Regions from separate parts of the Bacillus basilensis genome, predicted to be linked through region 1. Evidence: riboswitches for the same ligand, from Rfam matches in the RefSeq annotation. Region 1 holds a riboswitch; each other region holds the start of a gene.
The links. A riboswitch is a leader RNA that binds a small molecule or an ion and turns the genes downstream of it on or off. The one in region 1 is predicted to bind S-adenosylmethionine.
Positions count from the first base shown of each region.

Region 2: it holds a riboswitch for S-adenosylmethionine, as region 1 does, so the genes downstream of both, ACQVV1_RS09240 (M20 family metallopeptidase) here and metI (cystathionine gamma-synthase/O-acetylhomoserine thiolyase) in region 1, are expected to answer to the same signal.
Region 3: it holds a riboswitch for S-adenosylmethionine, as region 1 does, so the genes downstream of both, ACQVV1_RS25990 (methionine ABC transporter ATP-binding protein) here and metI (cystathionine gamma-synthase/O-acetylhomoserine thiolyase) in region 1, are expected to answer to the same signal.
Region 4: it holds a riboswitch for S-adenosylmethionine, as region 1 does, so the genes downstream of both, mtnW (2,3-diketo-5-methylthiopentyl-1-phosphate enolase) here and metI (cystathionine gamma-synthase/O-acetylhomoserine thiolyase) in region 1, are expected to answer to the same signal.

Region 1 covers NZ_JBNTQO010000002.1:92,075-99,434, reverse strand. The annotation lists gene metH (methionine synthase) at 1-2,836, opposite strand, end outside; gene ACQVV1_RS03825 (bifunctional homocysteine S-methyltransferase/methylenetetrahydrofolate reductase) at 2,836-4,668, opposite strand; SAM riboswitch class I at 4,739-4,848, opposite strand; SAM riboswitch class I at 5,052-5,161, shown strand; gene metI (cystathionine gamma-synthase/O-acetylhomoserine thiolyase) at 5,255-6,367, shown strand; gene metC (cystathionine beta-lyase) at 6,364-7,360, shown strand, end outside.
Region 2 covers NZ_JBNTQO010000003.1:539,586-546,945, reverse strand. The annotation lists gene ACQVV1_RS09260 (alpha/beta fold hydrolase) at 1-1,096, opposite strand, end outside; gene ACQVV1_RS09255 (TetR/AcrR family transcriptional regulator) at 1,155-1,721, opposite strand; gene ACQVV1_RS09250 (SDR family oxidoreductase) at 2,096-2,860, opposite strand; gene ACQVV1_RS09245 (Lrp/AsnC family transcriptional regulator) at 3,029-3,469, shown strand; gene ACQVV1_RS09240 (M20 family metallopeptidase) at 3,638-4,843, opposite strand; SAM riboswitch class I at 4,932-5,033, opposite strand; gene ACQVV1_RS09235 (AAA domain-containing protein) at 5,109-7,360, opposite strand, start outside.
Region 3 covers NZ_JBNTQO010000021.1:47,972-55,331, reverse strand. The annotation lists gene ACQVV1_RS25995 (cysteine hydrolase family protein) at 73-636, opposite strand; SAM riboswitch class I at 878-983, shown strand; gene ACQVV1_RS25990 (methionine ABC transporter ATP-binding protein) at 1,107-2,126, shown strand; gene ACQVV1_RS25985 (methionine ABC transporter permease) at 2,116-2,781, shown strand; gene ACQVV1_RS25980 (MetQ/NlpA family ABC transporter substrate-binding protein) at 2,803-3,657, shown strand; gene ACQVV1_RS25975 (HXXEE domain-containing protein) at 3,829-4,296, opposite strand; gene ACQVV1_RS25970 (DUF3926 domain-containing protein) at 4,355-4,546, opposite strand; gene ACQVV1_RS25965 (ArsA family ATPase) at 4,539-5,720, opposite strand; gene ACQVV1_RS25960 (MarR family winged helix-turn-helix transcriptional regulator) at 5,797-6,279, opposite strand; gene ACQVV1_RS25955 (YiaA/YiaB family inner membrane protein) at 6,511-6,747, shown strand; gene gatC (Asp-tRNA(Asn)/Glu-tRNA(Gln) amidotransferase subunit GatC) at 6,889-7,179, shown strand; gene gatA (Asp-tRNA(Asn)/Glu-tRNA(Gln) amidotransferase subunit GatA) at 7,195-7,360, shown strand, end outside.
Region 4 covers NZ_JBNTQO010000002.1:272,432-279,791, forward strand. The annotation lists gene ACQVV1_RS04880 (GGDEF domain-containing protein) at 1-99, shown strand, start outside; gene ACQVV1_RS04885 (serine hydrolase domain-containing protein) at 190-1,326, shown strand; gene ACQVV1_RS04890 (NAD(P)-dependent oxidoreductase) at 1,331-2,212, shown strand; gene ACQVV1_RS04895 (DUF3909 family protein) at 2,214-2,546, shown strand; gene ACQVV1_RS04900 (hypothetical protein) at 2,593-2,868, opposite strand; gene ACQVV1_RS04905 (1,2-dihydroxy-3-keto-5-methylthiopentene dioxygenase) at 3,176-3,688, opposite strand; gene ACQVV1_RS04910 (methylthioribulose 1-phosphate dehydratase) at 3,666-4,304, opposite strand; gene mtnX (2-hydroxy-3-keto-5-methylthiopentenyl-1-phosphate phosphatase) at 4,301-4,960, opposite strand; gene mtnW (2,3-diketo-5-methylthiopentyl-1-phosphate enolase) at 4,957-6,201, opposite strand; SAM riboswitch class I at 6,266-6,373, opposite strand; gene ACQVV1_RS04925 (pyridoxal phosphate-dependent aminotransferase) at 6,438-7,360, opposite strand, start outside.

The DNA of each region.
Region 1 (7,360 bases):
GATACACTGCTTTTGGTTTTAACCAAGATTGTCCTTCCTGCAATAATTCGTCTATTAAATCATTTAAATCGTGCGCTCTTTTATCTCCCTCTCGCAAAAGCTTCTTCACACTTCCTTTTAATCCAAGGTGATGTCCAAGTAGCATTTGTCTATTCAGAAATGGTGCGAGATGTGAAACAGGAACATCTCGTAATACAATTCGTTTTATTGAATCAGGCACCATAACCTCTGATTTTGGTAATGGCTCAATTACTGCTGGAATTTCTACTTTCTTCTCTTCTTTTGTTACAATATGAAGATGACGTTCCTTTTTATCCTGCTTCATCTTCTCACGCTCTTCTTCTTTTTGAAGCTTATTAATAATATCAAGCCCCGTCATTGCATCACTTGCATAACATACGAGCCCTTTATAGGATGGCGAAATACGATTATCTGTAAACTTTCTCGTTAACGCTGCCCCGCCTACAACAATCGGAATATCAATATCCGCCGCTTTTAAATCTTCTGCAGTCGTTACCATTTGTTGAGCCGATTTTACTAACAAACCAGAAAGACCTATAATATCAGGCTTCTTTTCTTGTACTTCTTGAACAATTCGATCCGAACGTACATTGATTCCTAAATTAATAATCTCATATCCGTTATTCGCTAAAATAATTTCAACGAGATTTTTCCCAATATCATGCACATCACCTTTAACAGTCGCTAATAATACTTTCCCTTTTTTTGCACTATCGCTAGATTCCATATGTGGCTCTAAATAGCTTACAGCAGCTTTCATACTTTCAGCACTTTGCAATACTTCAGCAACGATAAGCTCATTATTATTAAATAATCGTCCCACCTCATCCATTCCTGTCATAAGTGGGCCATTAATAATATCCAAAGGTTTTCTTCCTTCAGTAAGTGCGAGGCTTAAATCTTCGTGTAACCCTTGTTTCGTACCTTCTACAATATAATTTGCTAGTCGCTCATCAAGAGTTAATGTTTCTTGGATAACGACATCTTTCTTTTTTGCCGCGCGATAAAAATTTGTAAATTTTTCTAACGTCTCTTGCGTTGTTTCAAAAAGTAATGCATCTGCAAGACGTTTTTCTTCCTCAGGAATTGACGCATAGCGTTCTAATTTTTCCGTATTCACAATCGCGTAATCTAATCCTGCTTTCGTTGCATGATATAAAAAGACGGAATTTAATACTTCGCGTCCAGCTGGTGGTAAACCAAATGATATGTTACTTACACCTAAAATCGTTAAACACTCTGGTAATGCTTCTTTAATAAGGCGAATCCCTTCTATCGTTGCTGCCGCCGAGCCAATATATTCTTCATCACCTGTACCTACTGGAAATACAAGTGCATCAAAAATAATATCTGACGGACGTATACCATATTTCTTCGTCAATAACTCATAACTTCTTTTCGCAATTTCAAGTTTTCGTTCCGCACTTACTGCCATACCGTCTTCATCAATTGTTCCCACAACAATAGCTGCACCATATTTCTGAAGAAGTGGTGTCACTTTTTTAAATCGTTCTTCTCCATCTTCTAAATTAATTGAATTAATAACAGCTTTGCCTTGAATATAAGTAAGAGCTCGCTCCATCACATTTTCATCTGTTGAGTCAATCATAATCGGTACTTTTAACACTTTCGTAACTTCTGCCAAGAAGTTTTCCATATCTTCTATTTCATCCCGGTCTGGGTCTGCCATACAAATATCAATAATATGAGCATTTTTCTTCACTTGTGCTCTTGCGACTTCAGCAGCTTCTTCAAATTTCCCTTCTGCTACTAATCTTTTAAATTTACGTGACCCAATAACATTCGTTCTTTCACCTACAAATAACGGTCTCATAGAATCATCATATTGCAGTGCCTCTAATCCACTAACCCCATGCCCTTCTCGTTCATGATGTTCACGCGGATTAAGCGAATCTAACGCAGATTTCATTGCTTTTATATGTTCTGGTGTTGTGCCACAACAACCACCGATAATATTAACCCATCCTTCTTCAGCAAATCGCTTCACTTTTTCAGCGAGAGAAGATGGAGATTCATGATAATGTCCATCTTCATCAGGAAGACCTGCATTTGGATAACAAGAAATGTAACACTCCGACAAATCAGATAGTGAACGAATATGATCTCTCATAAACTCTGGACCAGTCGCACAGTTTAATCCAACAGATAATGGCTTCATATGTTCTACCGATAAGTAAAAAGCCTCAATTGTTTGCCCAGCCAGAGTCGTTCCCATTGGTTCAATTGTTCCTGAAATCATGATAGGTACAATTTTATTTAGTTCGTCAAAAGCTGCTTGAATTCCAATATAAGCAGCCTTCACGTTACGCATATCTTGACTCGTCTCAACGAGTAATACATCAACTTCTCCCTTCAGCAATCCTCTTGCCTGCCGTGTATAAGCTTCAATTAATTCTTCAAACGTCACACCACCAGTAACACTAATCGCTTTCGTTGTCGGTCCCATTGCTCCCGCAACATATACTTCCTTCCCACTTTCTATAACAGCTTGCTTTGCTAAACTCGCTGCCTTCTCATTTAATTCCTCGTCTAAATGGGACAACGCATAATCACTTAATACAATATTTGTCGCCCCGAATGTATTTGTTTCAATAATATCCGCCCCGGCTTCAATATAAGCTTTATGAATCTTTAAAATAACATCTGGTCTTGTTTCTACTAAATATTCATTACAGCCTTCGTACTCTTCACCTCCGAAATCTTCCGCTGTTAAGTCCTCTTGCTGAATCATTGTTCCCATTGCACCATCTAATATTAAAATGTTATTTTGTAATTTCTCTTCTATACATTTCATCAATTAATACCTTCTTTCACTTCTTGCTTTTCTCTCACATATTTAACAAGGTGTTCTGTAATTTCATATTTTAGAAATGGTGTAATAAGATAAATGCCGTTAAAATATTTCATCGCCGCATCGATCAATTCTTGTGAAATATGAATCCCTTCCTCAATTGCTGCCTCTTTCGTTTCATGCCCATCCATTCTCTCTCTTATTTCCTCAGGAAGTGTAATACCCGGCACCTCAAAATGAAGAAAATCTGCATTCCGTTTACTTATTAATGGCATAATCCCAATAAAAATAGGTTGTTCCAAATGCTTTGTTGCTTCATACACTTCTTCAATTAACGCGATATCATAAATCGGCTGAGTTAAGAAGTATTCCGCTCCAGCATCTATTTTCCGTTCCATTCGCTTAACCGCTGCTTTTAAATGTCTTACATGCGGATTAAACGCACCTCCCACTGAAAACCTTGTTGCTGGGCCTATTGATTTCCCTAAAATAGAGCGCCCATCATTCATTTCTTTAATCATTTTAATGAGCTCAATAGAGGACAAATCATATACAGAAGTGGCACCTGGAAAATCACCGACGCGTGCTGGATCACCTGTTAAAGCTAACACTTCTTCCATACCTAATGCTGATAAGCCTAGTAAATGAGATTGTAGCCCGATGACGTTATGGTCTCTACACGTTAAATGCGTCAATACGGGAATATCATGCTTCGTTAATAATGCTCCCATTGCCATATTCGAAACGCGAGGCGATGCTAATGAATTATCTGCTAGAGTAATAGCGTCCGCCCCAGCTCTTTTCAATGCTCTCGCCCCTTCAAAAAACCGCTGTGTATCTAACGTTTTCGGTGGATCTAATTCCACTACTACTGTCGTTTGTTTTTTTGCTTTCTCCGCTAAAGTGACATGAGCTTTCGAACGTTTCTCGTGTGTATGCACTACTTTCGGTCTTTGAATCGTATCCTTTTCTATTACAGGCGTAACATTTAGAGTAGCCCGTTTCATACTTTCAATATGTTCTGGAGTCGTACCACAACAACCGCCCAATAACCGAATACCTTGCTCAATAAATTTCGGTGTCATCGCTTCGAAATAAGCCGGACTTCCCTCATATACGTAACGTCCCTCCACATAATTTGGAAGACCTGCATTTGGATATGCTGACAAGTAACCATTTTGCGGAATCGATATCATTTTAAAAGCTTCCGTCATATGAAGTGGCCCTAGTTGGCAGTTCAATCCAACGACATTGGCACCGTAATCTAAAAGCTGTTTTAAGATTTCATTTACATCATTTCCATTTTGAGTCGTACCTGCCTCATGTAACGCTAATTGAGCTACAATTGGGATATTCGTTTGTTTTCGTAGCACCTGAACAGCATGAAGTAATTCAAACTCATCATAAAAAGTCTCTAATAGTAGTCCATCAACCTGTTCTTCTAGTAAAGCACTTGCCTGCTCAAGTAGCATAAATTCCCTTTCCATATCAGTAGTTGTAACGGCTCCAATATGTTTCATACCGCCAATTGTTCCTAAAATTGCATTTCTATCTGTCACAGATGCTTTCGCCAGTTTTACTGCCGCTCTATTAATTTCAGTAACTTGATTTTCTAAACCATACATACGTAATTTCGCTTCATTTGCTCCGTACGTATTTGTTTGAATCACATCTGCCCCAGCAGCTACATATTGCTTATGAATCGATATAATTAAATCTGGATCGGATATATTTAATTCTTCAAAACTACTTTGCAAACCATGTGAATGTAATAACGTCCCAACCGCACCATCACCTATTACAATTCCTTTTGATAATAAATCTAGTAATTTCACAAATCTCCCTCATTTCTATCAATATAAAAACCCCCTCTTCACTTTGAAGAGGGGGACATAATTGTTCCTCCTCTTATTATGCAAAACATTCGTTTTGCAGGTATTAGCACCGTTTCAAACATTTCGTTTGAAGGTTGCCGGGTTTCACAGGGCCTTTCCCTCCACCGCTCTCAATAAGAGTTTGTCTTTATTATTTTATTTATGTAGCTAAAAGGAAATACGTTCCCCTTTTAACAATGTTTGTTAATTTTTTAATAAATTTAGCACGCACAAATGCAAAAGTCAATGACAGTTGTGGAAAAATAAAAATTATTTAAAATAAAGTTGCAATTCAATTATCTTTTGTTGTAAAGTTAAAAACATAATAAAATTTCATACGAACATTCTTATCTAGAGAGGTAGAGGGACTGGCCCTATGACGCCTCAGCAACCATTAACATTTGTTAATAAGGTGCTAATTCCAGCAAATTGTGAAAGATTTGACAGATAAGAAGAAGACTCTATTCAAACCGAAAGCCTTCTTCTTAGAAGGCTTTTTTTATTTTACATTCACTTAATTGTTAATTTAAAAAGGAGGAATTTTCACATGTCAACAATTGAAACAAAACTAGCACAAATCGGAAATCGTAGCGAAACTACAACAGGAACGGTTAACCCACCTGTTTATTTCTCAACCGCTTATCGTCATGAAGGAATTGGTAAATCTACTGGTTTTGACTATTCACGAACTGGTAATCCAACTCGCGGCCTTTTAGAACAGGCAATTGCAGATTTAGAATACGGCGAACAAGGTTATGCCTGTAGTTCAGGGATGGCAGCTGCTCTCCTCGTCCTCTCCCTATTCCGCTCCGGAGACGAACTTATTGTATCTGAAGATTTATACGGGGGCACTTATCGATTATTTTCTGAGCACGAAAAAAAGTGGGACGTTCGATGTAAATACGTAAATACACAATCTATTATACGAATTGAGCAAGCTATCACCACTGAAACGAAAGCTATTTTCATAGAAACTCCGACAAATCCATTAATGCAAGTTACTGATATTGCCGCTGTCGCAACTGTAGCGAAAAGACACGGACTACTTCTTATTGTAGATAACACATTCTACACGCCTTATATACAGCAGCCATTAACAGAAGGTGCCGACATTGTACTTCATAGTGCAACGAAATATTTAGGAGGACATAACGATGTACTAAGCGGACTTGTCGTTGCAAAAGGAAAGGAACTTTGTGAGGAAATCGCTCATTATCATAATGCCTCTGGTGCGGTCTTAAGCCCATTTGACTCATGGCTATTAATTCGTGGTATGAAAACGTTAGCTCTTCGCATGAGACAACATGAAGAAAATGCAAAAGCAGTTGTTGCTTATTTAAATAATGAGGACGGGGTGACAGATGTATTTTATCCTGGAAGAGGCGGCATGATTTCATTTCGTCTTAAAGATGAAACATGGATTAATCCATTCTTACAATCTTTATCCTTAATTACATTTGCTGAAAGTCTCGGTGGTGTTGAAAGTTTGATGACATATCCAGCAACACAAACACACGCTGATATTCCTGAAGAAATCAGAACAGCAAACGGTGTATGTAATCGTCTTCTTCGATTTTCCGTTGGCATTGAAAATAGTAACGATTTAATTCAAGACTTACAGCATGCCATTAAACTTGTAAAAGAAGGTGTAAGAATATGAGTTATTCTATAGATACACTTTTACTACACAACCAATATAAACATGACCCACAAACAGGAGCTGTTAACGTTCCCATCTATAACACATCAACATTCCATCAGTTTGATGTAGCTACGTTCGGGAAATATGACTATAGCAGGTCTGGTAATCCAACTCGTGAAGCTCTTGAAGACATCATTGCATTATTAGAGGGCGGAACAAAAGGATTCGCATTTGCATCAGGCATTGCAGCAATTTCTACTGCATTCCTCCTTCTTTCACAAGGTGATCACGTACTCATTTCAGAAGACGTATATGGAGGCACTTACCGAATGATAACTGAAGTACTCTCCCGTTACGGTGTCTCACATACATTTGTTGATATGACTAATTTAGAAGAAATAAAGCACAACATTAAACAAAATACAAAGCTCTTTTATGTAGAAACACCTTCTAACCCGCTTTTAAAGGTGACAGATATTCGCGCTGTTTCTAAGCTTGCAAAATCTATTGGCGCTCTTACCTTTGTTGATAATACATTTTTGACACCACTATTCCAGAAACCGCTTGAACTTGGAGCAGATGTCGTTCTTCATAGTGCTACAAAATTCATTGCTGGTCATAGTGATGTTACTGCCGGATTAGCGGTCGTAAAAGATGCCGAACTTGCTCAAAAACTTGGATTTTTACAAAATGCATTCGGCGCTATTTTAGGACCTCAAGATTGTTCTCTCGTACTTCGCGGTCTAAAAACATTGCATGTACGCCTTGAGCATTCAGCTGCAAACGCCAATAAAATTGCACATTATTTACAAGAGCACGCTAAAGTTCAAAACGTCTATTATCCTGGCTTACAAACACATCTTGGATTTGATATTCAACAATCTCAAGCTACATCAGCCGGAGCTGTCCTATCTTTCACTTTACAGTCAGAAGATGCACTCCGCCAATTTCTATCAAAAGTAAAATTACCTGTCTTTGCAGTTAGTTTAGGAGCTGTCGAATCGATTCTTT
Region 2 (7,360 bases), on a different contig from region 1:
ATGTTCGTTTAAATAAATGATTATGCTGGCCATTTTGATACATCATTCGATAATCCAAATCAGCTACTACGGCAGGGAAAAATTTCATTACACTCGTCTTCTTAAACCAATCTCCTCCCATAATTTTTTCCGCTGAAACATTTGAAAATTTTCGTTTTGTAATAAAATTCAGTCCATCAGAAGGAATTTTTGTTATTTTACTTACTCCACTATTCATAATTGCTTTCATAAGTGGCATTGGAACAGAGATTTTTGGTGCCCTCAAATTCATACTTTCCGACATAATACTTAATAATTCAGCAATGTTCTGATCGTGCGGTTTGTCTTCAACAAGTGTATATGTTTGAATAGTCGGTTGCTCCAATTTGAAAACCTGCACAATAAACTTCGCAAGCTCATCGTTTGAAATAAGAGGTAACCTATATCCCTTACCTCCAGGAATCACTGGCATGAGCCCTCTTCGCATACTCATAACAAGCAAACCTAATCCTGCTATCTGCTCTGTACTCCCTGTTTTACTACTACCGACTACAGTTGGCGGATTAATTACAGAAAGCGGATAACCTACCGCTGATGCCTGGTGACGGATATAAAGATCTGCTAAAAATTTTGTTCTCTCATATGGGTTTTTTATTTTCAAATAATTGTTTCCTTCTTTAAACACATCAATTGCAATCTTACTATTTTTATCATCAAAGGGACTCATATAACCTACAACATGAATAAATTGTTGCAAGCCCTTCAATTGATGAATACTTTTAGCTAATTCACTAATATGTTTGGCGCCATTTAAAAATACGGAAGCTGCCTCTTTACTTGTCGCTTGAATATCCATGGGGCCTCCTGCGTGAATAATCACATCCGCTTTCAATACCCTCTCCTTATCTTCAGCACTTAGACCTAAATCTATTTTCGTCAAATCACCTTCAATAAAGTGCATAAATGCCTTTTTTAAGATGCCTCTTTCTTGAAAAATGCGTATTGCTTTACTTTTCGACCTTACTAAAAGAAGAATTTTAACATCCTCTTTGGCTAATTCTTTCACTAATTGTTTTCCAATAAAGCCTGTTCCACCAGTTAAAAATACTGTTCTCATATAAAATCCCCTTTGTAGTACTAATCAGTACTAATTTGATGTAAAAAAAAAGCTTCTTTTATCGAAGCAATTTTAAAAAATGATCTGCTGTTTTCGTGATTACAGTTGCATCCTTCAATGTTTCTGAAATAAATAACGCTCCTTCAAGATTTGTAATAAAAAGTGATGCAACCTCATCAATATTAATCGTATTTCTGAATTCTCCATTCTCTACCCCTTGTTTAAGTAATAGAGAAACTTTCTCTTGTAATCCTGTAAAAAAAAGACCTATTTTTTCTTTTATTTGCGTGGCCTGTTTAGGACTTTGAATATAAAGAGTAATAAATGGACAGCTCCCCTTATACTCTCTCGACTGAACTCCTTGTGATAATTGCTTTAAAAACAGTTGGATACGATCTTCAACTAAAAATTGGTTCTGAGAAAGTACGTCATCAATTGCAGATTGATACATTTCAATCCAATAATCAACGACCCCTTCTAATAATACTTCCTTATTAGAAAAGTGATAATACACATTAGACTTTGAAACTTTGCTTACACGTACTAATTCATCCATACTTGTATAAGCAAACCCTTTTTCTAAAAATAATGTTGCAGCTACTTCAATCACACGTTTTTGATTCATTAATTTTACCTTTGTCATAACTAGAACTATATAGTACTAATTTAAATATTGCAAGTATTTATGTTAATTTTTAAAAAAGTTTGATTAAAAAAGTTCCACTAACATTGATTTTACTGCAAAAAAATCTTATTTTGAATAAAGTTGAACTGAACCCCGAAATTGTTAATTCACTATCGTCTAATAGGGGTCACCATACATGCCCATCAACTTAAGAAAAAGAAATGCCCCCTGATTCAAGTTGTCTAGCGAAAAAATCACGTTTTAATAGACTTCTTTATCATGCATACCTTTCTATAAATTACCAGATATGAAACAAGGATCGTTTCATATCTAGTAATTTACTTGATTAGCTTGATGGGTATGGAGTAGTGCCCCTATAAACAAAACCCACCAGAAACATCTAAAATTTGCCCTGTTACCCAGCGACTATCAGAAGAAGCAAGGAATGCTACTACATCTGCAATCTCTTCAACTTGCCCTATTCGTCCGAACACAGATGAATTCGTAGCAAAATTTCGTATTTCCGGATCATCTAGCAATTTCGCATTCATATCTGTCTTCGTGTATCCAGGCATGATTGTATTCACTGTTATACCTCTTTCTCCGAGATGTTTAGCAAGAGGCAGTGTCATCGTATTTAGTGCACCTTTACTTAAACCGTATGCAATTGAGCCTGTAAAACCAAGTCGTACTTCAGCTGATGAAATGTTGATAATTCGCCCTTCTGCTCGTAGTAATGGTAATGTTTGCTGAATTAAAAAGAACGGTGCCTTCATATTTACTGCCATAATTTCATCAAAAACTTCTTCTGTCGTATCTTCAATCGTTCCTTGTGTACCTATCCCTGCATTGTTTACTAAAATATCAATCTCTGATGTACCAACTCTTATTTGTAATTCATTCTTCAATTGTTCTACTATCTTTTTGACACCATCCATTGAATTGAGATCTGCTTCAATTAAGAATGCCTTTCCTCCATTCGATTCAATCTCACTAATTGTTGCATCTGCAGCTATTTTATTTCGGCCGTAGTGAATCGCTACTAATGCACCGTCGTTTGCCAATCTCATCGCAATCGCACGACCAATACCGCGACTTGCCCCTGTTACTAACGCGATTTTCCCATCAAGATTCTTCATTTCTTCCATCCTTCCTAAATTTCCGTTTGATAAAAACCTATACTTATATTTTCATGTAAACACCAATAATTTTAAATATATATTTATAGGTAATTCAATTCGTTAGCTTATGATATTATAGTTATAATTCATGATTTACTTTAGAAAACAAAATAAGGAGGCTACACAATGCAAAACGCTGTAAAACTGGATGAAACTGATCATAAAATAATGAACTTGTTGTATGAAAATGCGAGAATTTCCGTTTCAGAAATAGGACGAATTATATCCATGACGCAGCCTGCTGTAAAAGAGCGTATTAATAAACTTGAAGATCAAGGAGTTATAGCGGCTTACCGAACGAAATTTGAGCCTTCCAAAATTAATAAGAACATTCAAGCATTCATCATGTTTAAAACGAGCCAATGCTCTGATTTTATCCAATATTGTAATGCCGCTCCTGAAGTAACAGATTTATATCGAATTAGCGGAGAGTTTAATTATATGATGAAGGTCATGAGCGATTCGATGGATTCTCTCGCTACATTTTTAGACTCTTTAATGCAATTTGGCTTATCATCTCCTTTAATTGTATTAAAGAGTGAATTTGAGGAAAAATTGTCGTTCTGATAAAGGGATACGTATTATCCCCCGCTAACAGTAAAAGTTTTTCCTTTATGAGAAAAACCAACAAAACCAATGATTAGTAAACAAAAAAGAACATTGATATTTCAATGTTCTTTTTTATATCTCTACTTATTAATTAGATTGTGCTTCGAAAAGAGCACCTTAATCCCCTTATCCCTGATTCCTCTGCGCTTCTCTAAACTCCTCCTTCACCCTCTCTAACAGCCCTTCTTCCGTAATTAATCGATACGCTGTATTTGCTAATGCTTTTGCGGATGTAATTAATGCTTTATCTCCTAATTCTGAGCGTGCTGCTTCTCTAAATTCATTCGTATGTGCAATTAAGTCATCTGGGCCGATTTTAATGTACGGGTGAATGGTCGGTACGACTTGGCTTACGTTTCCTGCGTCGGTTGAACCAATGCCAAGTCTTTCTTTACGATTTACTTCTTCACCTAGTAATTCTAGTTCTTCCGCTACGATGTCGTTATATGTTTTTGTTACGAGTAATTCATCGATCTCATTTTGGAATTGATGGATTTTTACTTTCGTACCTGTTGCTAGCGCTGCCCCTTGTGCGATGTTTTTCACTTTCTCTGTTACTTCCGCACATCTTTTTCGCGTTGCTGCACGAATGAAGAACCTTGCTGCGGCGTAGTCAGGAATAATGTTAGGTGCTTTTCCTCCTTCTGTAATAACGCCATGAATCTTCACATCTGACGGAAGTTGTTGACGAAGTGCATTAATACTGTTATACAGCTGAATAACCGCATCTAATGCGTTAATCCCTTCTTCAGGTGAAGCTGCAGCATGAGCTGTTTTTCCGTAAAAATGAAAATCAAGTGGATCAACTGCTAGTGAAGGACTCGTTGTTGCTGTTTTTCCGCTCGGATGAATCATAAGCGCCGCATCAATATCTTTAAATAAACCTGCCTTTACATAACTCGATTTTGCGCTACCGTTTGGCCCACCTTCTTCTGCCGGTGTTCCGAAAACGACAACCTCTCCGCCTATTTCTTCAAGCGTTTCTGATAATGCAATTGCTGCTGCAACACTAATTGTGCCGATTAAATTGTGACCACACGCATGGCCAAGTCCTGGTAAAGCATCATACTCAGCTAAAAATGCGATAACTGGTCCTTGTTTCCCTGAACTTTTTCGTGCGATAAAACCTGTTTCATGTCCAGCTATATTGTGCTGCAACTGGAATCCTGCACTACCTAGCAATAAACTTAACGTTCTAGATGCGTAAAATTCTTGGTTACCAATCTCCGGATTCGCATGAATATCATGACTTGTTTCTATGTACTTTTCCTTATTTCTTTCGATACTCTCTTCAATTGTTTTTCTTTGTGACGTTACTCCAGTCGCTCCCATTTGTCTTCCCCCTTTTATTTTCACGTAAAAAAGCCTCTTTCTAAAAGATAGAAAGAGGCTTCTGTATATACAGTCAAAATGAGCTTCTTTCTTATCTTTCAAGTTACCTTGCTGGAATTGGCACAGTATTCATAAAGAATCCGCTGCCGAGGTATCGTAGGGCCAGTCCCTCCACCTCTCGTGATAAGAATTTTCATAAAATTATATTAAATTACATTCATTCTAAGTTCATTTCAAATAAAAGTCAAGGAATTCCTATCCGAATTTACCGAATATCTAAAAATCCTTTTAATACACCAATTGCCTCAGGTGCTTGCAGTCTTGCACATACGTACGGAAATTCTATACTACCTTCAAACATCATTTGAGATGTAAGCGGTGCCCCTGCCCAAAAGATTTCATCATCGATTACGATAAATGGGAAGGCTTTATTTTGCCTTTGTAACTTTACATTTTTCAGTGGAACTGGTCCATCACTATACACTGTTATTTGCGCATTTGTACGCATTAACGCTTGCCATACTCGTTTATCTACTTGTTTTGTACTTGGAAGTGAAATAATGATTTTTCGTTTTGCAGCTAAAATATCTTTTAATAGCCCTTTCGTTTCCTCAAGATTCATTTCCATAAACCAGCGTAATCGTTTCGATATTTTTCGTTCCCACAATTGCCTTGATGTCGTACGATCATACACATCTCCATGACGTTCTATATGAGCTGTTAATTGTGATAACGCTTGTTTTCTTGAAAGATTTTTACGCATATAATGGCAATCCGATAATTGAATGAACTTCCCTCTCGCTCTTGTCACTGCTACATTGACGAGACGATGGTTTTTATGGTCAAAGAATAACACGCCAGGGCGTTCTTGCGGATAACTATCAACCGTATCAAAAATCATCATATCTCTTTCAGAACCTTGAAACTTATGAACTGTCGCTGCTAAAACAGGTATGTGTTGATATTTCGTTCTCTGTAACATTTCTCTAATACACGTTGATAAAAAGCGGGATTGTGCCCTGTAAGGTGTCACAACACCGATCGATTGCACACCATCTAACAGTCCGATTAACATCATTTGCATCGCTACTAAACCAGACATAATATTAAAACGCGATCCTGAAGCAGCATCCTTTAACGAAAAAGCTCCCATTAAGCTCGTATCAAATAAAATACTCGCTTCATTTGCGAACGGTTGTAGTTTCGCAAGTTCTTTACGTTCTGAAACTGACGGATGATCGTATACTCTATTTTTATAAATAAATGAGTTTGTAAACTTAGATATATCCGCATGCATACGTCTTTGTTCCTGCAACATAAACAGGTTCGGATGTGCTTCTGATTTATTAACAGACTCAACAATCCCAGCATGGTAAAACATATCTTCGCCGAGCCATTTGCGAACGAGTTCATGGTTTGCCATCGCAATTGGAGGTAACTGTAAAAAGTCTCCACAAACGACGATACGTTTTCCAAGTGAAGCAGCTAATGCAATTTGCGGAACATATGCCATACTCACTTCATCTACAACAACTAAATCAAATGTACGCTCGTAAATAAGTGAATCAATGGCACATTTCGATAAAGTTGCGCCGATTACTTTCGCATTTTCAATGTATTCTTTTTCTACTTCTTTAATTTTCGCTTTTTGCTTTCGAAGATCACTTTCAATCTCTTGTATACGCTTCTTATCAGCAGATGTTGCTTTATACGATAAAATCTTTTCACGAAGATCTTGTCGTGTCTCTTCTAAATAGAGTCTTTCTTCTCCCCAAGATCCGTTCGTCGTTTCAACTAACTTCGACGCAAGTAGCGTTTCATGATTTCTTATATGTTCATGTTGACTATAACCGTAACGAACAATTTCGCCAGGCGTCCATTTCTTTTTCTTTTCAATTTGCTTCGTTACTTCACTCATTAATACGTCCACTGCTGCGTTACTATGAGCTAACACAAGTACCGATTTTCCTTTTTGATAATGAGCCGAAATAATACGTGATAAATTGTAAGACTTCCCTGTTCCAGGCGGTCCCCACACGTACGTTGTCGGATTGTAAAACGAACGATACGCCAATTCATTTTTCGGATTTTTCATCTTCTCAATATGTTTCGGACTGCTCGTCCCATCAACAAGACGCTTTATACGATTACGTTTTAGCTTATCTTTATGCGCCTCTTTCAATCGCTCTTGCAGTTGCTCTAAAAGCTGCCACGGTTCACTATATAAAACAGCCTCTCTTATTTCGCCTTGTATATAATCATTTAACTTCAGTTCTATTTCTAATCCATGTACAGATAATACTTCTCCTGTCGCTTCCTCACCATCGAACTCAATTCGAATAGGTGAACCTTCAGGTAAGCTTACTTCCGAAATAAGCTGAAATACATATACTGTACTTTCATAATCTGTATATAAAAAACGACCGTTCATGATAGAAATTTTACTACCACCTATCGTTTTCCAATGTTTAATTTCATACGCTAATGCATAATGCCACTCTTTCATCGTTTCCGATA
Region 3 (7,360 bases), on a different contig from region 1:
TGAAAATTTCCTGTATAATACAATTTGAAAGAAAATCTATGGTTTGACAAGAAACACTCTTTTCGGTTTTGCTCACTGAAGAGAGTGTTTTTTTGTGGCTAAAAACTCCTCTGTACTCATTACATTTGCATATACTCCATTTAAACTAGCCAAAATTGTGTTATGAATATAAACGGCTGGTATAGTAGCATTCTTAAAAGAAAGATCTTTTGTAGCGCAAGCATCATGTATAACAGTACATTGAAAGCCGAAATCAAAAGCAGCTCTTACGGTAGCGTCAATACACATATGAGTCATCATCCCGCATATGACGACGTGCTCAATGTCTAAACGTTGTAATTGTTCTAGAAGATCAGTTTCGCGGAAACTATTTGGGTAATGTTTGAGTATAACGGTTTCTTCTCTAAGTGGACGTACGCTTTCATGAATATGCACACCTTCTGTATTGGGCAGGAAAAAAGTAGCATCATCTTTTATTGCTACATGTTGGATATGAAAAATAGGTTCATTTTTCTTTCTAAAGAGTTGTAGTAGCTGACGGGCATATGCGCTTGCTTCTACTGGATTACGCAATTCCATCTTTCCGTGTGGAAAATAATCATTTTGAATATCAACGAGTAAAAGGGCTGTTTTCATATATTTATCTTCCTCCGATTTCATATTCAAATAATGGTATTCAATTAGTAGAGAAGATTATCCTTTTAAAAAATATGCAGGAGGAGAATTTTACATAACTTTAAAGGTTACTATTTTATTATGAAATTTCATCTGAAAATTTTAATAAAGGGATAATTAATATTTTTCTAAAAAATGTATTGACTCTTATTATTCTGAGTTCTATAATGAGAATTAATTAAACGACAATTAAATCGATACATTCTTATCCAGAGAGGTGGAGGGACTGGCCCTACGATACCTCAGCAACGGGTTTTTTAATACCGTGCTAACTCCAGCAAGTCTATGAAAGGCTTGGAAGATGAGAAGATGTGACCGAGTACATATAAGTGCTCTCCTTCTTATCTTTATGGTTGATAAGAAGGAGAGCACTTTTTATTTTACCTCGAAAGCTCTACTTCAAGTTTTTACAGCAAATAGGAGGGGAAAAAATGATTTCTTTTAACAATGTAAGTAAAGTGTATGAATCAGGTGAGCAATCTGTTCATGCTGTGGAGGATGTAACGTTATCCGTTGAGAAAGGTGAAATTTTTGGCATTATCGGTTTTAGTGGAGCTGGAAAGAGTACGTTATTACGTCTAGTAAACATGTTAGAGAGACCAACGGCAGGAACGATTTCAATAGATAATAAAGATATTACATCATTATCGACGAAAGAATTACGGAAGCTAAGACAAAGAATCGGGATGATTTTTCAAAGCTTTAATTTATTTAATTCAAGAACAGTGTTTGGGAATATTGCTTATCCATTAAAGTTAGCGAAAGTACCAAAGAATGAGATAAAAGAAAGAGTAAATGAACTGCTGAAGTTTGTAGGGTTAGAAGATAAGGCAAACAATTACCCAGAGCAGCTATCAGGCGGACAAAAGCAGCGTGTAGGTATTGCTAGAGCACTTGCAACATCACCAGATATTCTTATATGTGATGAGGCAACATCAGCTTTAGATCCAGAAACAACAACAGAGATATTAAACCTATTAAAAAAAGTAAATCGAGAATATAATTTAACAATTCTTCTTATTACACATGAAATGCATGTTGTGAAAGAAATTTGTCACCGTGTAGCTGTGATGGAAAAAGGAAAAGTAATTGAAGAAGGAAAATTGTTTGACGTGTTCACACAACCAAAAACAAAAACGACTCAAAACTTTGTACGTTCTGTTATTAATGATCATTTACCAGAAAGTGTTCTAGCGAAAATTCAAAATGGTGGTCAGATTTATCGTCTAACATTTACTGGTGAGGAGACAGGTCAACCAGTACTATCGTATATCGCAAAAAACTATAACGTCGATGTAAACGTACTGTACGGAAATATTATTGAACTTCAAAATGTGCTATTTGGAAATCTTCTTGTAGAATTGCAAGGTGAACAGAGGGAGATTCAAAAAGCATTACAACATCTAAGACTGCAAGTGCAGCTGAAGGAGGTAGAAGCTCATGCGAGTTGATTGGAGTATATTTTGGCCTCGCATAGTAGATGCGACGGGAGATACCCTCTTAATGGTAATCGTAACCCTTATATTTGCTACAATTCTTGGTATACCCCTAGGTTTACTATTATATGTAACGAGAAAAGGAAACTTTTTAGAAAATAAATGGGTCTTTTCTATTCTTAATATCATTATTAATACAATTCGTCCGGTTCCATTCATCATCTTCTTAGTAGCTTTAAGCCCACTAACAAGAAGTATTATCGGAACGACGATTGGAACAGCAGCAGCAATTTTCCCAATGACGTTAGTGGCTTCGATTGGTATTGCTCGAATGGTTGAAACAAATCTTGTTTCAGTTCCAAAGGGAGTTATTGAAGCAGCTCAAGCAATGGGTGCTTCACCATTTAGAATTGTTTTTGAAATTCTTGTGCCAGAAGCGTTAGCGCCATTGATTTTAGGTGTTACGTTTATGACAGTTGGTTTAATTGAATTCTCTGCAGTTGCTGGACTTGTCGGTGGTGGCGGTCTTGGTGACTTAGCGATGACATATGGTTATCAACGTTTTGATACATCAGTTATGTTCGTAACGGTCGTTTTACTTATTATTCTCGTACAGGTAGCTCAAAACTTAGGAAACTACTTTGCGAAAGTCTTTTTACGCAGATCATAAAAAGGAAGAGGGGAAAAGAAAATGAAGAAAATTTTAGCATTTGCATTATCAGCGATTGTAGGTGTTTCAGCATTAAGCGGCTGCTCAAGTGGAGACACGGGGGCAGGAGCGAAAGAAAAAGTAGTTCGCGTCGGTGTAACTGGAACGGATGGAGACGCTTGGGAAATTTTAAAGAAAAAAGCTGAAAAAGAAGGAATTAAAATTAAACTGGTTGAGTTCTCTGATTACACAACGCCAAATAAAGCGTTAGCTGATGGAGATATTGAATTAAACTCATTCCAGCACGTTGCTTTCTTAGAGCAATTTAAAAAAGAGCATAAGTTAGATATTACAGCTGTTGGTACAACGCAAATTGCACCGATGGGCTTATACTCTGAGAAACATAAGAAGGCAAACGAAATTCCAGATGGTTCAGAAATTGCGATTCCAAATGATCCAACGAACCAAGCCCGTGCATTAAAACTTCTTGATGCAGCCGGATTATTAAAGCTTAAGAAAGACTTTGGCTTATTTGGAGATCCAAGTGGTATCGCTGAAAATCCGAAGAAGTTAAAAATCACACCGGTTATCGCACAGCAAACACCTCGTGTATTAAAAGATGTAGCAGCTTCAGTTATTAATAACGGTGTTGCTGGTCAAGCTGGATTAGACCCAGCGAAGGATCCCATTTTCTTAGAAGATCCAAAGAATGAAAATGCGAAGCCATATATTAATATTTTCGCAGCTCGTACGAAAGATAAGGATGATCCAACACTGAAAAAAGTAATTGAACTATATCATTCAAAAGAAGTAACAGATGCAATTAAGAAAGAAACAAATGATGGTTCCATTTCAGTAGATCTTTCACTTGATGAGATTGAAAAAATTGTAAAATAATCATTGGGTTTAATGAACTAACAGAAGGAACCCCTCCGCTGTTAGTTCGTTCAACATATAATCTACTTAACAAACAAACCCTAATTCTGTACCTTCCAATTCTGTATAACGTAGAATCCAACGTTTGTTAAGTAGAGTAATGGACCAGGAGTTTTCCGGGTCTTTTTTTTGTTACTGAAAGTAGCTAGCGAGTAGTAAGATAATCCAAATTATAATGGGATAAGAAAATAAGCTGAAAATGAGTGTAATTACGAATTGCTTTTTATGAATTAAGTATTTTTGGGATGAAAAAAAGGAAATAGAAAAAATAGCAATGAAAACTGCAGATATTACGCCAGGATTATAAGAACGATAAATAAAAAACAAAATAATATGTTGAATAGAGTTGAAGAAGATAGCCCCTTGTATAAAAATAATCCAGTATATAGAAGACAAGAAGTTCAGTTGGTATAGAAAGACGATAAGTAAGACAAAGAGAGTCAATACAGAAATCGCAATGAAAAATTGCTGGTTAGTTATAAAAGTAATTGAAAATTGATTAGCAAGATATTGTGGCATTTGGAAAGATTCTTCAAGGTTATGAATAAAAAATAATAAGGGAATAGTCCAAAGCATAATAGTGGAATTTTTTTTCGACAACTTACATCACTCCAATATGGAGATAGAAAGCCTAGAAAGGCCCTCTATCCAGAGATGTTCATTCAATTATAATACTTTTTAAATTATCTTCAGGATGCTCTTGTTCTTGCGGATAAGCAGCTAGCTCCTCTTGTAAAATATTTAGCATTTGCTTAGCTGATTGTTGGATTGGGGCGGGTAACTCTTCTAATATATGCATACCGACTTTTATTTTTGTACGAATTACCTTCCTTAGTAGTTCCTCACGCATGCACTACACCTCCAAATCGAATGTTTAGTACATCATCTTCAAACTTAGCCCCTTGAATAGAAAGGTGCGTTAATATTTTTGGTAATGTGATGTTCCGTTTAACAGAACCAGCTCGAATGATAAGCTCATCACCTTTTTGATTTAATACTAGCTCACTTTTGTTTGAGAAGGGAATGGACAGAACGAAAATATATTCATCGCCATCTTTTTTTACATATTGTGTGCGGCCGTTAAATTTCACTTCAGTAGGACAATGATCAGTTTTAAATAGAGCATCTCCTACACGCTCTAACATGGGCAAACCAACAACTTCTTGTTCAAACATTGGAGCTTCGTAAATAGGAAGTGGATTAAAACTATCTTGAATTAATGTTTTATATTTCTTTTGGGTATCTTTCCATGCTTGGAAATAAGGATCGGTGACAGTGTTAGGAATGACGCGGTTAACCATAATGGCATCTACGTTATAATCGTATAAGTTTAAATAAGTAAAGCTACGCTGGGCCTCTTTAATGACCATTTTTTCAGGATTTACAACGATGCGGATACTTGTTACTTCTCGGTTTGATAAAATATCTCTCATTTCTCCAAGCTGTTCAAGTGTATTTGTTAATTCGTCCATAATATCATCGGTTGGAAGGGGAACACCAAGAAGTGGTTGGGCTACAGGGCGAACAACTTTTAAAACTTTTCTTTTAATAGGAAAGAGTTTTTCCATCCACCAGCCGAGCATGTCTGGAAAGCTGAGCATTGCTAATGTTTCTCCTGTTGGAGCACAATCAATGATAATGACATCATATGTTTTTTGTTTATAATAATCGAGTACGCGAAGTAAGCTAATTAAATCTTCCATACCAGGAAACATCGTTAACTCTTCTGTTGTAATATCATCAGCTGCTTTGGAAGTGAATAGCAAGGTAATGTATTTCTGTAACTTTCCCCAGCCTTTTTCCATTTCATAAATCGTATTAATCTCTTGTGCCCATAAATTTTCGCGGATTTCTAATGGCTCAGAAGATAGCTTTATACCAAATGAATCTCCTAAACTATGAGCAGGATCTGTACTCATTACTAAAGTTTTTAATCCTTGTTTTGCGCTTTGAAGTGCTGTTGCTGCTGAAATGCTAGTTTTTCCTACGCCGCCTTTACCTGTATACAAAATAATTCTCATCATTCATGTCCCCTTTGTTTCGAATATCGAATATTACGAGTGTCGAAATAAATGATTGAATAAAAACCCAGCTAGGGATTTATTCAATCGGAATGTTTTTTATTTTAGGTGTAGAAACCTTTTCTTCTGTTTTTTGCTGTGACGTAGCAATGTGATTCATGATCTTTTGGAAGATTTGTAGTAAGAATGCTTTTTCTTCTTCTGATAATGCTTCTGTTACTAAGCTAAAGTAATGGGCCGCATTTTGTTTTACTTCTTGAACGAGCATTACGCCGTTTTCTGTTAACCGAATTAATACAATACGTCGGTCGTTCTCATCACGGTAGCGTTCAATATATCCCTTTTTTACAAGGCGATTTACAACGCCCGTCGTTGTACTCATCGGTATATCAAGAAGGTCAGCAATTTTCGTCATTGTAATATCTGTATTTCGTTCCATCCAAAGTAAACAAAATACTTCTGTTTTAGAAAGTGTTAAATCTAGGCTTACCCATTCTTCAGGATAAAAAAGTTTCTTGGCGTTATCTAGCAGTAAGTCTAAAAAATGTTCATATTGCAACAATTAATTCCACTCCCGTATATTTCGAGATTCGTAATATTTATTTTTATTTTATGTAGAATAGAAATAATTGTCAATGATTTTAATTGTTTTTTCAGATTAGGCAGAAAACTACCTTTAAAATAGTATTCTTTTATGATAGATTTATAAATATAAAACTAGAATTTACATAAAAATCCATCATGGTAAATATACTTATCTATAATGGGTATACAGCTAACGAGGGGGAGAACGATGAGAAGACGTAATACGCAAGCGTTCACGTTTTTAGCATGGACTTCATTTGTTTGTGCGCTTTCAGGTATGCTAATTGGGATTTATACGTTAGATGAAACGCTTAGTGTAAAAGGATACTATTTAATTGGAACATTATTTTTAACGATGTCTTGTTTTGTATTACAAAAAACAATTCGTGATAATGAAGAAGATAACGAGAGATTTCCGAAAAATAAACCGTTAGATAAAGAGTAAATTGTAAAGAAAGGCGTTTGCCTTTCTTTTTTTATGTAAAAATGGCGTAAGTGCTGTGTGTTGACTTGCTTGAAGTACTGAAAATTTGGTATCATCAATAGTATTGTAGATTGAACGATATATTATGGAGGTGGCCTAGCCGTGTCAAGAATTTCCGTTGAGAATGTAAAGCACGTAGCACATTTAGCACGTCTTGCAATTACTGATCAAGAAGCAGAAAAATTTCAAAAACAACTAGATGCAATTGTTACATTTGCAGAACAGTTAAATGAATTAGATACAACAGACGTAAAACCAACAACTCATGTATTAACTATGAAAAATGTTATGCGTGAAGATGTACCAGAAAAAGGTTTACCAGTAGAAGAAGTATTAAAAAATGCACCGGATCACAAAGATAATCAAATCCGTGTTCCAGCAGTATTAGAATAGAGGAGGGGAATTTCGATGTCATTATTTGATCATTCAGTATCAGAGTTACATAAGAAATTAAACAACAAAGAAATTTCCGTTACGGATTTAGTAGAAGAATCTTACAAACGTATTGCGGATGTTGAAGATAACGTAAAAGCTTTTCTTACATTAGATGAAGAAAATGCACGCGCGAAAGCGA
Region 4 (7,360 bases), 180 kb from region 1:
ACAAGAGAAGAATTAATGCAACGAGCGGATATTGCATTATATGAAGCGAAAAAAAATGGAAAAAATCAAGTGTGTATATATAGAAAAGAAAAAAAGTGATTTTTCGCAACAAATTGTTGCGATTTTTTTTTATTGTTCGATAATAGAATGTAGGGGGGATTTTGAACGAAGGAATTATGGAGGAACAACATGATAAAAAAAATAATGAAGATGGCTTCGCTGTCAGTTGTAGTTTGTGGTGGAGTATACTATTTTCTCTATAACCCCAATATAAAGGAAAGCACTGTATTAACCACTAAGGTGAATCCTACTATTGAATCAGAAGTACAAGAGAATATAGAAGAAAAAGAAGAACAGCAAATTGATTATGCTAGTATATCTCAAAAGTTAGATCAATATTTAATAGGAAAGCAATTTAATGGAACAGTTTTAGTAACAGATAAAGAGCATGTTATATTGAATAAAGGATATGGGTATGCTGATGTTCAAAATAAGATAGAGAATACACCTCAAACGAAATATCGTGTCGGTTCTATTACGAAAACAGTTGTGGCCACATCTATTTTGCAGCTACAGGAACAAGGGAAGCTAAATATTCAAGATAATGTAAATAAATATATTCCCTCTTTTCCAGTAGATAAAAATATTACTTTATATCATTTGTTAACACACACATCAGGTTTACCAGAAAGCGGAAAAGGGAAAGTGAATGCCGCTTCTCGTATAAACTTAGTAAATTGGATTGGAAGCCAAAAATTAGAATTTCCACCAGGCACAGGTTGGAAATATACAGATTATAATTATATGGTGCTTGCCTACATTATAGAAAGCATATCAAAAAAACCTTTAGGAGATTACATAAAAGAAAATATATTTACTAAAGCAGAAATGCATGAATCCGGTATGGGAAATATGGCTCAGGAAGATCAGCATTTTACTAAAGGATATGTAAAGAAAGAGAATGTACTTGAACCTGCAAAAAAATTGTTAATGGATTGGTTATATGGATGCGGTGAGATGTATACAACAGTTGGCGATATGAAGAAGTTAGACGAAGCGATTATAAATGGGAAACTTCTTTCTGAACAAAGTATACAAGTGATGTTTTCACCTTCAACAGAACGGAAATATGCATTTAGTTTTTACATATATCCGGATTATTTTCATAATCATGGTGTACTATCTGGTTGGAACACTTTCAATAATTTTAATAAAGAAAAAGGGACTTTTGTTATTTTATTTTCAAATGTGAAAAATAGTATGGATGATGATTTTAATAAAGAGTTCCGAAAGATGGTAAGTGATTTATTAGAACAAAGGGGATGAGAAAATGGAAAATAAAAATTTATCAATAGGTTTCATCGGTATTGGAGTAATGGGAAAAAGTATGGTTCATCATTTAATGCAAGATGGTCATAAAGTATATGTATATAATAGAACGAAAGCGAAGACAGACTCTTTAGTGCAAGATGGTGCAAATTGGTGTGATACACCGAAAGAGTTAGTAGAGCAAGTTGATGTTGTAATGACTATGGTTGGATATCCACATGATGTAGAAGAAGTGTATTTTGGGATAGATGGGGTTTTGGAGAATGCAAATGAAGGAACAATCGCAATTGATTTCACGACATCTACACCAACATTGGCAAAGCGTATTAATGAAGCTGGTAAAAGAAAGAATGTATATACGTTAGATGCGCCTGTATCTGGAGGAGACGTCGGTGCGAAAGAAGCAAGACTCGCAATTATGGTCGGTGGCGCGAAAGAAATATATGAAAAATGTTTACCGTTATTTGAAAAACTAGGAACAAATATTCAGTTGCAAGGACCAGCTGGAAGTGGACAACATACAAAAATGTGCAATCAAATTGCGATTGCTTCTAATATGATTGGGGTATGTGAAGCTGTTGCTTATGCGAAAAAAGCTGGATTAGATCCAGATAAAGTATTAGAGAGTATTTCTACTGGGGCAGCGGGTAGTTGGTCATTGAGTAATTTAGCTCCTCGAATGTTAAAGGGAGATTTTGAACCAGGATTTTATGTAAAGCATTTTATGAAAGATATGAAGATTGCTTTAGATGAGGCTGAAAAATTAAAATTACCAGTACCGGGTTTAAGTTTGGCGAAGGAATTGTATGAAGAGTTAATGAAAGACGGGGAAGAGGATAGCGGAACACAAGTGTTATACAAAAAATACATAGGGGGTAAGTGAGATGGATCTTCAAAAATTTGATGAGATGATTGATGCTGTACAACGAGCAACTTGTGTACAAATTAATGAAAAACAAAAAGAAGCTTTTAAACAAAAATATGATTTTGAACCGAAATTCGAATATGGAAGAGATGAGAAAGGGCATTACGTTATTCGAACTTCAAAAAAGATGCTAGAAGAAATGGAGTTTTATTTGGCATTGAAATATGATCAAGATGGAGTTGATCTTTATATGCAAGCAGAGATTGATGGTATATGCCACGTATCTGTTAGCTATAGTGAAGATGTCCTACATTTACAAGAATTGTTTCAATTTCTAGAAGAAAATAAATAAAAGTCCTCATTTGAGGACTTTTATTTATTTATATTTAATTTTATAATTATAAGCTAGAAGCACGGCGGCATCGTTCAATTGGGAATGGAATAACTTGCGCGATGTGATTAGGACCAAATTGTTTTGCACGAGCATGGCGTATTATATAAAATGCAGACAGAATTGAAACAGGAATAGCGCCGAACAAACCAAAAAGTAAAGCGCTTACACAAGATGCGACAAAACCTAAAACACCAACTTCTAACTCTTCCATAATAGCTCCTAGAATAACAGGAAGTGCTCCACACGTAACCCCTAGTATAAGTGCGATAAGTAAACTCATGATTATCCCCCTCTGTTTGCGATATTCTTTTCCTTCTTAGTTATTTGTAGTATATCATATACAAAACAGAATTTTCAGAAAAAATTCAAAAAAAGTTCAATAAATGTTCAAAAAGTGTTAAGAAATACCCTTAAAAAATAGAAGGAGAAGATTGTTTTTGAACAGAAGGACTCATACGTTTGAGAAAATAAAAAATCAGGCTTATTTCATTTTTTGAAATAAGCCTGTTCCATAGGAGGATGTATATATGTAGAGTGAATAAAAGGTTGGAAAAGGGGATCCAAGTCCTTTTATTCAACTAACTACCTTAATAGATTGGAACCCAGCCTTCAGCTGTAACAAAAATACGAATAGCTACAACTTGACGATCATCTTGCAAGGTGAAATAATGTCTTGCATTTTCAGGAACAGATATGAGATCACCTGGCTCAAGTTCAACGTCAAAGAATTTCCCATCTTTGCCTTCAATAGCAAAGATGCCATGCCCGCTAACAATAAAGCGAACTTCATCATCAGTATGATGGTGTTCTTTTTGAAAATTAATTAATAATTCGTCAAGGTTAGGTGTGCTATTTGAAAGTGAAATTACATCATGTGCTTTATAACCTCGACGTGCTGAAACATCAGCGATTTCTTTTGAAAACACAGCTAATATTTCAGCTTTGTTTTCATCTGTTAACGAATAATTTTCATTTAAATGAGGAGGAAGTTTAGAAATATTCCATTTCTCATATAAAACACCTTCCTCTTGTAAAAATTTAGATACTTCCACTTCATTTTCAATGCGAGTATTTACTTCATGAATACGAATTTGCGCCATTAGAAACGCCTCCTTGAATTGATAATAGTTTTATATGAAATTGGAATAAAAACTCATAAGCCTCTAATCTTTTCTTTGCATCAAAGCTATCTCGGCCCCATACGGTAATACCATGGTTACGGATTAATACTGCTCCCGAATCTCCTTGTATATGCTTTCGGAAGGTTTCTCCAAGCGTTGGGATGTGGGCATGGTTTTCAATAATAGGAATGTGGATTGTTGCACCTTCTTCCCAAATATCGAGAGCTTTAATAATTTCTTGATTTTGAAGGGTGACGGTATCACTATATAAGTTTGTGATGACATTATTATCAGTTGTATGAACATGAAGTACGCATCCAGCATTCGTATTGTTATAAATATGCGTATGCAAGATTGTTTCTGCTGAAGGGCGTAATTCAGTCTCTAATACGGGAACCCCTAGATGATCTACTAGGAGAAAATCATCTGGAGTCGTTTTTGTTTTATCTTTACCACTTGCTGTAATAAGAAAAGTAAGTGGCTCATGACTAACCTTTATAGAAATATTACCACTCGTTGCTGGAAACCAATTTCGTGTTGTTAATTCTTTTTTTATCTCGCTTAAGTCAAACCATTGACGAAACAGTTGTTTCATAATTTCACCTCCAACAAATGTTTTAATGCAAATTGAACATCATGAAATGTTTCAAAAGGTGTATAAGCAATATGATTCTCTTCACATTTTGTAATAAGGAAGTCACGGGCAAATACTTTATCTGCTTGTTTTGCAGCTTGTAAATCAGTAATTGAATCTCCAATCACAATATGGAAGTCATTCGTATCACTTAATTTACGGATTAAAGATGATTTGCATAATCCGCAATGATTTTGACAATGATGATCACAAGGATGAGGCCATTTAACGGTAATGTATTCACTTGAAAAGTCAGTTTCATTACAGTAAATTTGCTCTTTAGGAATGAGTCCTTGTAAGAGTGGATAGACGAAGAAATCCATTCCACCTGATATAACGTAAAAAGAAATGTCATTTTCATTTACAAATTGTATAAATTCATGAAAACCATTACGAATTTCAGCAGTCTCTATTAAAAATTGAATAATCTCATCGTGCAGATTAGTAGGTATTAATTGAAATAATTGAGAAACACCTTCTTGAATAGATAGCTCTTGTGATAAAATTCTATTCTTTACTTCTTCGGCTTCTGGTGGTGCGAATTTTTCCATAATGGACATAATGTTATCATTATTTGTAATCGTGCCATCAAAATCACAAAATACTTGAATACTCATAATTTCACCTCATGAGAGGGATTTCCCCATATTTGTAGTGCACTATGCAAGTTTATGTCATCTACTTCATGGAGTGGTTTATTTTGCAAAGTAGCATCAATTGCAGCACGGAAAGCTTTACCGCCGCCTTGCGCCCCATTTGGATGTCCGTGTATTCCGCCACCAGCATTAATAACAACATCTTTACCGAAATCTCGTAGAATAAAGGGAACGAAACCAGGATGAATACCAGCAGACGGAACAGAAAAGCTCTTCTTGAAAAATGCATCGTCTTTAGTTAAATATTTTGAGATAGCAAGAGCCTCCTCTTTTTCTAGCGCAACACTTCCGTATGGAGATGGGAATAATGAAAAGTCAGCCCCAGCATAACGTAGTAGCTTTCCGAGTAATAATGGAGATGAAACTCCATATAACTTGGATGCTGAATAAGCACCACTTACAGCAGGATGTGCCATAATAGGAACTGGGATTTCATCATCTTCTGCAAGTGATTGTAGTACATCTAGTCCGTAAGCAAATACGTTAAATAATAGAATATCAGCTCCAGCTTGCACTGCACGTTTCGCATTTTCTTTTAAATCAAAAGTTCGTCCTGTTAAATTTACGGCATATAACGTTTTATGTCCGTATGTTTCATATACGGATTGTAAAACTTCTTTTCCCGATACAATGCGTTTCGTAAGAGGTGTTAATGCATTTTCAAATAATATTTCATCATCTTTTACTATATCTACACCACCAATTGCTTGATCGCGTAATTGCGTTTTTAAATACCCAATATTTCGTCCAATCATTCCTTTAAAAATACTCATTAAAAGGGGACGCTCATGTACTTGTAAAAGGTTTCGAATACCATCTATCCCGAATTTTGGACCAGGAAAATGCTCTTTTAACTCATCTGAAAAAGTTAAATCAATTAATTTTACTTCGCCATCAAGTGATAGCTTTCCAAAGGTAGTCGTTAAAATCGCTGGTAAATCTGGACTGAAGTTTAATAACGGATATTCGATTTTAATAATCCCGCGTTTTACTTTTTTTCGTAAATACGAATTGGTATGTTCTTGTTCAGCTAATTCCTCAACATGAATGACATTGCCTTTATGCTGTTTTAATTGTTCTTGTAATAAATTTGGTAAATGGGTCCAAGAGCCAATTGTTAATCCGAGTGCAATTTGCTCGGCCTTTTTTTCTAAGTTATGTGAATCATCATGGATTAAATACGTCGCTATTATTCCGCTCATTGTTAAAACCTCCTAGTTAAATAAAAAAACCTCTCAGCTAAGGAGAGGTTTTTTTACAACCAGCTCCTTATCTGTCAGCGTAATGCTGCGAGAATTAGCACCGTGTCTACAATTATGTAGATCGGTTGCCGGGTTTCGTCGGGCTCGTCCCTCCACCTGCTCTTGATAAGAAGTATTTAGAAATGTTTAAATTTTTAAGATAACTGAATTTTGTCAGATATTATTCGCGTTGTCAATTATTTTTTGAAAAAATTTAATTTATCAATTCGATTAATGGCTTCTCGTAATCTATCTTCTGTATGCAAGAGACCAACACGGACGTACCCTTCGCCATGTTCACCAAATCCAACACCAGGAGCAACCGCAACGTGTGCTTTGTCTAGTAAAATATCAGAAAATTGCTCAGATGTATAACCTTTTGGTACAGGAAGCCATGCAAAGAATGATCCTGTTGGAATGTTTACATTCCAACCAATTGAGTGACAAGCTGAAATAAGAGCGTTTCTTCGAGATTCATAACTATTTACAAGGTCTATTACGCAAGACTGTGAACTTAATAGTGCTTCGCGGGCAGCATCTTGAACTGCACCAAAAATACTAACATACATATGATCTTGTAATAAGTTAATTGTTTCGATCACACTTTCATTCCCTACAGCAAAAGCGATGCGCCAGCCAGCCATATTGAAAGTTTTCGATAATGTGTAAATTTCGATTCCTGTATCTTTAGCACCGTCTGCTTGTAAGAAACTAACAGGCTTTTGACCATCGAACCCAATAGCACCGTAAGCAAAATCATGAACAACTAATATATTGTGTTTATTAGCAAAATGAATAGTTTCATCAAAAAAATCTTTTGATGCAGTAGCACCTGTAGGATTATTTGGATAGTTTAAAAACATTAATTTTGCACGCTCGGCAATAGAGTCATCAATTTTCGTATAATCTGGTAAAAAATTATTTTCTGCAATAAGCGGCATTGTTTTAAATTGTGCTTTTGCTAAAGCAACTCCTGATAAATAATCTGGATAGCCTGGATCGGGAACGAGAATAGAATCACCAGGGTTTGTAAAACAAACTGGTAATTCTACTAATCCAGCCTTTCCACCAAACAAAATAGCAACTTCAGTTTTTGGATTTACTACTACATCATATTCAC